Linked DNA regions of Hydrogenophilus thermoluteolus. The protein of the gene in region 1 interacts with the protein of each later gene in a pairwise test. Links are inferred from orthologs where the notes say so. Each region holds a gene or a part of one and is shown on either strand. Other genes may lie near its edges.

Region 1 (3,261 bases):
GGCAAAGACGAGCTCTTCCTTTTCCCGTTCGGAAAGGCCGACAGGAAAGTCGACGCTGCGTTGCATCACCGCACTGTCGGGCAATGCCATCACCGCCGCTCGGACGCCACCCAGCATCTGAGCCGCCTTCATGAGCGCGCCCACCACTGCCTTTTGATTGCCTACCCCAGACGCCGAATACCACCCACTTTCACACGGCACGGTTGCAACGCTTGCTAGCGCAACTGCCTGCCCCCGCCGCTGCAACTTGACCGCTTTGACGGCGGACGGCCCCAAGTCGATGCCAACGCCCTCCCCCGCTTTTTGTTGTCGTCCCAACCGCAGCATCGAATGCAACGCCTCCCCTCGATCGATAAAAAACGCGCTTTCGCGGCAGCAAAGCTATAATCGGCGAATCTCCGCCCGCTGTCAAGACAATCGTTATGCGTTTGCTCAAATGGACGGCCGTTTCGTTCGCACTCCTCGTCTCGCCGCTTGCCGTGATCGCCACCGTGATCCTTTTTGCGTGGCAGGAACTGCCCGACGTTTCGCAGCTGGCCGATTACCGCCCCAAAATGCCGTTGCGCATCTACGCGAAAAACGGCGAAAAAATCGCGGAATTTGGCGAAGAACGGCGGGTGGTCGTCGATATCACCGCGGTACCGGACCACTTGAAAGCGGCGATTCTGGCCGCTGAAGACGAGCACTTCTACGAACACCCTGGCGTCGATCCGCTGGGCATCGTACGCGCCGCGATCGCGAACCTCATCACCGGTGCCAAGGCGCAAGGGGGTTCGACGATCACGATGCAGGTGGCGCGCAACTTCTACCTCTCGCGCGAAAAGAGCTACTGGCGAAAATTCTACGAAATTCTGCTCGCGATCAAATTGGAGCGGGAACTCAGCAAAGACCAAATCTTGACGCTCTACATGAACCAAATCTACCTGGGGCAACGCGCCTACGGGTTCGCGGCCGCAGCGCAGGTCTATTTCGGCAAGCCGATCCAAGCGCTCACGCTCGCTGAAAGCGCACTCCTTGCGGGACTTCCCAAAGCACCGTCACAGCTCAACCCCTACCGCAACCCGGAAGGAGCATTGGCGCGGCGCGAATATGTACTGCGGCGCATGAAGGAGGCCGGATTCATCGATGAGATGCAATACGAAGCCGCCAAAGCCGAACCTCTGACACTTGCCAGCGACCAGAAGCGCGAAAATACCGTCGTCAAAAGCGCCATTCCCTGGGGCGGGCACGTCGCCGAACTGGTCCGGCAACTGATCGTCGAGCGCTACGGCGTCGACACCGCGATGACCGCGGGGCTTCAAGTGTACACGACGATCGACCCCAAATGGCAACGGGAAGCCGAAGCCGCGGTTCGCCGGGGGTTGATCGCGTACGACCAACGTCACGGTTTTCGGGGCCCGGAAGGGGAGATCCCTGCTTCGGTGCTGCAGTCGCGTGATCCCGGTGCGCTCGCCGAAGCGCTCGAAGCCTACCCCGACGCGCCCGACGGGCTCGCCGCAGTCGTGCTCACCGTCGCCCCTAAAGCGATCACGGTGTGGCGCAACGGTACAACCCTCTCTTTGACCGGCAAAGGGATCGCGTTCCTCGAACGCGCGCTCGCGCCGCGTGCGCCAGCAGCGCTCCAGATTCGCCCCGGCGCCGTGATCCGTATTCGCCAAAACGAGCAAGGAGAATGGGAAGCGACGCAACTGCCCGATGCGCAAGCAGCGCTCGTGGCGCTCGACCCCACCACTGGTGCGGTCCGGGCGCTCGCTGGAAGCTACGATTTCGAACTCGCCAAATTCAACTACGCCACACAGGGTTTTCGTCAACCCGGTTCGGCGTTCAAACCCTTCATCTACTCGGCCGCGCTCGAGAAGGGGTGGATGCCGGGCAGCTGGATCGAAGACGAGCCGATCGTCTTCGGCCCCGAGATCACGGGAAGCAAGGAGTGGGCGCCGAAAAATTACGACGACAAATACGAAGGGTGGATGCGGGTGCGAGAAGCGCTCGCCCACTCGAAGAACCTTCCAGCAATCCGCATCCTCCACGACATCACCCCCCAATACGCGCAACAGTGGATTACCCGCTTCGGGTTCGATCCGAAACGGCACCCCCCCTATCTCACCATGGTGTTGGGCGCGGGCGAAACCAGCCCGTGGATGTTGGCGCGCGCCTACGCGGTCTTCGCGAACGGGGGTTATCTTGTCGAACCCTATCTGATCGACGAAATCCGCGACGGTCAAGGGACACTGCTCTGGAAGGCGCACCCCACCGTTGCCGGAGACGAGCGCATTCGCGCGATCCCCGCGCGCAACGCCTGGTTGATCGACTCGATGCTCCACACCGTGGTCGAACGGGGAACCGGCGCGGCGGCGCGACGCGCCCTCAAACGCAACGACCTCGCGGGCAAAACAGGCACTACCAACGACGCGGTCGATGCCTGGTTCGCCGGCTACCACCCGAGCCTCGTTGCGGTCACCTGGGTGGGTTACCCTCAGCCCAAACCACTCGGCAAACGAGAGACCGGTGGCCGCGCGGCACTGCCGATCTGGATCGACTTCATGCAGACGGCGCTCGCGGGCGTCCCAGAAACCCATTCGCCGATGCCATCGGGGATCGCGACCACGATCCTCGACGGCAGACCTGAGTATTATTACACCGAACTGCCGCCACCAGATCCCTATCCGCCAACACCCATCTGGGAAGGCGGCGAGGGGTGGAACCCCAATTTGCTGCCCACCCCCGAAACGCCCCCCAGTGAGCGTACGCCGTATGCGCCGATCTTGGAGCGCTCTTTCCTCAACTGAGAAGGATCCAATACCGCCATGGGACAACGTTTCGTCAGCTACAAACACCATTTCCTGGTCGCGATGCCCGAGCTCAACGACCCCAATTTCCGCCAAACGGTGGTCTATCTGGTCGAACACCACCCCCAAGGCGCAATGGGGTTGATCATCAACCGTCCCACCGAAATCACCCTGGGGCAGCTCTTCGAGCGGGTCGAAGCGGGCGCGGTCAACCCCCTCGTTGCCGACGCGCCCGTCTTCTACGGCGGGCCAGTCGCGACCGAACGCGGTTTCGTCCTGCATCGTCCCAGTGGCGAATGGGCAGGATCGATGACGCTACCCGAAGACATGGCGCTCACCTCGTCGCGTGACATCTTGCCGAGCTTGGGCGACGTGAACGCGGTCCGCGACTTCCTGGTCTTGCTGGGCCATGCCGGTTGGGGCGAAGGTCAGCTAGAAAGCGAAATCGCCCGCAACGACTGGCTAACCGTAC
Region 2 (3,253 bases), 1.7 Mb from region 1 along the record:
TGAACGCCAACTGTGACTGCGTCCCATTCCCCAACCCTTTCCCCCATACGCCGCCCGAACCGATCGCGATCTCGGCTTGGATCGTGTGAAACCCTTTACCCAGCGGGTCGCGTTCGGGATCGAGCAACGTGCAGATCCGCCCTTTCTGGTAGTCGTGCAACCCAGGCCACTCGACCTCTGGCGCGCACCAGCGATCGCCGTAATGGAGCAACGCGGCGATCGCGACACTCACCGCGACAACGACCGGCAGAATCAGACGCCAGCTCAAACCGGCGAAAAAGAGCACGCATCCGCCGATCACTCCCACCATGATCGCGGTCCCCAAATCGGGCTGTTTCAAAATGAGCGCAGTAGGCACCAACACCCAAACGAACGCGACCAGATGGTCCCACCAGCGCAGCATCCCTTGCCGCCAATGGAAATACGCGGCACAAAAAAGCGGCACCGCAAGTTTCATCAGTTCCGAAGGTTGGACGCGTGCCACGCCCAGATCGAGCCACCGCGTCGCCCCTTTCGCGGTCACCCCAACGACCAGCACCAAGACGAGCGCGATCACTCCGCCCAGATAGAGCAGCGGTGAGACCGCCAACCACCAGCGAAACGGCACCAACGCTGCAACCAAAAAGGCAGTCAACGCCAGCCCCTGATGCAGCCACTGTTCGTCGAGCCGCTCAGGCGAAGCGCTGGTCATCACCCAGTGGGAAAAAGTGAAGAACCCTGCCAGGAAGAGCAGCAAAAAGGGATCCCACCGTCGCAGGAGCGATTGCCACCACGCAGGCCTCATCGTGCGGACTCCCATTCCGGCTTCGGTTCGACGCCGAAGAAGCGGTCGAAGATGATGCGCATCAACGGCGCCGCAACCGCACCGCCATAGCCGCCGTGCTCGACGATCAGTGCGGCGACGATTCGCGGTTCTTCTGCTGGCGCAAAGGCGATGAACCACGCATGGTCTTGCTCGTCCGCGGCGTCGGCATCGCGGTGCACCCGCTGCGTAGACACCACCTGCGCGGTGCCGGTCTTGCCGCCTGCGCGATACGGCGCACCGGCAAATGCCCGGGCCGCGGTTCCCACACGGACCGCTTCGCGCATCCCCGTAAGCACCGCCTCGACGTTCACCGGATCGAGCGGCACGAAACGCGCGGGCGGCCGAGGTACGGGAATGATGGCACCAGAGCGGCGATCGCGGAAATGGTCGACGACGTGGGGAATCGGTCCCAACCCACCATTGACGAGGATCATCAACGCGTTGGCCATCTGCAGCGGCGTATAGCTGCTGTACCCCTGACCGATCGCCACCGAAACCGTTTCCCCGGTGAACCATTGCTGGTCACGCCGCCTCTTGAAGAAGCTACGCTTCCATTCGCGCGACGGCAACACCCCCGCCGCTTCGTTGGGCAGATCGATCCCAGTCGGGGATCCGAAACCAAAATGGGTCATGAAGGTCGCGATCGCGTCGATTCCCAGATCGACCCCCAACTGGTAGAAATAGACGTTGCACGAATAGGTGAGCGCACGAATGAGATCGACGCCGCTTTGGCACGCTGATTTGCGGTCGTGCAAGACCTGCTGGCCAATCTGGAACGACCCTTGGTGGTTGAAACGCTGAGTGACGCGTCGCGCCTTGGCTTCCAACCCCAAGAGCGCCATGAACGGTTTGAAGGTCGACCCGGGCGGATAGGTTCCCCGCAACGCGCGATGGAGCAACGGACGGGCTGGGTCCTCGAGCAGGCGCGTCCACACCTCGTTCGACAATCCGGTCACGAACGCATTGGGGTCGTACGCAGGGGTACTCACCATCGCCAAAACAGCGCCGTCGCGCGGATCGAGCGCGACGAACGCCGCCTGCTTGTCGCGAAGCAACTCATGGACGAACGCCTGGAAATCGACATCGATCGTCAAGATCGCATCGCGTCCCGGTTGCGCCGGCACCGAAGCGAGCCGTCGCACCGCGCGCCCGGCGGCGTTCACTTCGAGCTGCTCCCACCCCGGCCAACCCACCAGTTCGGATTCGTGGCTCGCCTCGACCCCCTCTTTGCCGATCACCTCCAACCCCCGGTAGCGTCCCAGCGCGTCTTGCGCTTCGATACGCTGCAGGTCGCGTTCGCTGATCCGCCCCAAATAGCCGACGATGTGCGCCATCACCTCGCCGTAGGGATAGTGGCGCATCGAACGGACCGCAACCTCAACACCAGGCAAGCGAAACCCGTTCGCCGCGATTCGGGCGGCTTCGGCGTCGGTGAGACGCCACTTGAGCGGCACGCTTCCCAAGCCGCGCTGTTCGCGCACTTTGCGACGAAACGACCGAATATCGTCGGCATCGATCGCCACAAGCTCAGCAAGCGAATTCAAGGTTGCGTCGAGATCTGGCGTGAGCGCCGGCGTCACTTCCAGCACATAAACCCCTTCGTTACGCGCAAGCGGCTTGCCGTTCCGATCGAAGATTTCGCCGCGCTGCGGCGGGATGGGCACCAAGGCCAGACGGTTGGCCTCAGCAAGCGCCGCGAACCGTTCGTGCTGCGCCACTTGCAGATGGTGCAATCGCCACAATAGGAGCGCAAACCCAGCGAGCATAACCAACGCGGCGACTGCCGCACGCCAGCGGGTTCGGCGCTGAAGTTGATCGAGGGAAGGCGTTTCCAGCGTCATACCCGATGCTTGGGCAACTCCGCACGCCACCGTTGCGGCCACAGCAACAACGCGTACCAGATGGGCCACACGAGTGCCATCCACAGCGGCGACAAGAGATACCCATAAGCAAAAATCCCGTCACCGACCACGAGCCAACGCACCGCCACCTGCACCGCGAGCGCCCCAGCCCACAACCAGACCAAGTGCACCGCTTGGCCAAAGGGGCCGAACCAGAGCACACGACTGCGCCACTTCTGCGCGCCCCACACCACCCAGATCGCGGCGAGCGCCGTCTGTCCCAACACGGCGCCGCGGCCCACGTCGAGCGCGATGCTCACGAGCAGGGTCAAACCGAAGCCCGTCCATGCGGGCGAACGCAACGCCCAAAACGTCAGCGTCATCAACGTCGCTTCGGGACCCCAAACCGTGGTCCAAGGACGGGGGATGAGATCGAGCGCCAACGCGCCCAGGAGCGTCACGATCATCCACGCTCGGCTGGGCGGCGACAGCAGTTCGCGCGAACGGTGGGTCGGCTGTTCCATCGTCGCTTACGGCGCCACCGTTTCGTCGCGCACGAGCACGAGCAACTGCCGCCACTGCGCTCCGGCTTCGAACGGCGTGACGA

What was found. Proteins that work in one complex are often made in the same cells at the same time.
Region 2: the proteins of HPTL_RS08880 (region 1) and mrdA interact in binary tests that used the Escherichia coli proteins (3 or more experiments, as listed by UniProt). The link is inferred for Hydrogenophilus thermoluteolus from one-to-one orthologs.

Annotation. Positions count from the first base shown.
Region 1 is NZ_AP018558.1:1,828,250-1,831,510, forward strand. The notes cover bases 101-3,105. They hold HPTL_RS08880 (penicillin-binding protein 1A), read left to right. Parts: upstream 101-422; coding sequence 423-2,789; downstream 2,790-3,105. Other genes in these bases: pilM (type IV pilus biogenesis protein PilM), read right to left, coding at 101-327; HPTL_RS08885 (YqgE/AlgH family protein), read left to right, coding at 2,808-3,105. Also shown: more of pilM, read right to left, coding at 1-100; more of HPTL_RS08885, read left to right, coding at 3,106-3,261. UniProt on the Escherichia coli protein: Cell wall formation. Synthesis of cross-linked peptidoglycan from the lipid intermediates.
Region 2 is NZ_AP018558.1:109,199-112,451, reverse strand. Bases 214-3,210 are described here. They hold mrdA (penicillin-binding protein 2), read right to left. Parts: upstream 2,647-3,210; coding sequence 781-2,646; downstream 214-780. Other genes in these bases: mreC (rod shape-determining protein MreC), read right to left, coding at 3,177-3,210; mreD (rod shape-determining protein MreD), read right to left, coding at 2,643-3,170; rodA (rod shape-determining protein RodA), read right to left, coding at 214-784. Also shown: more of rodA, read right to left, coding at 1-213; more of mreC, read right to left, coding at 3,211-3,253. UniProt on the Escherichia coli protein: Catalyzes cross-linking of the peptidoglycan cell wall. Responsible for the determination of the rod shape of the cell. Is probably required for lateral peptidoglycan synthesis and maintenance of the correct diameter during lateral and centripetal growth.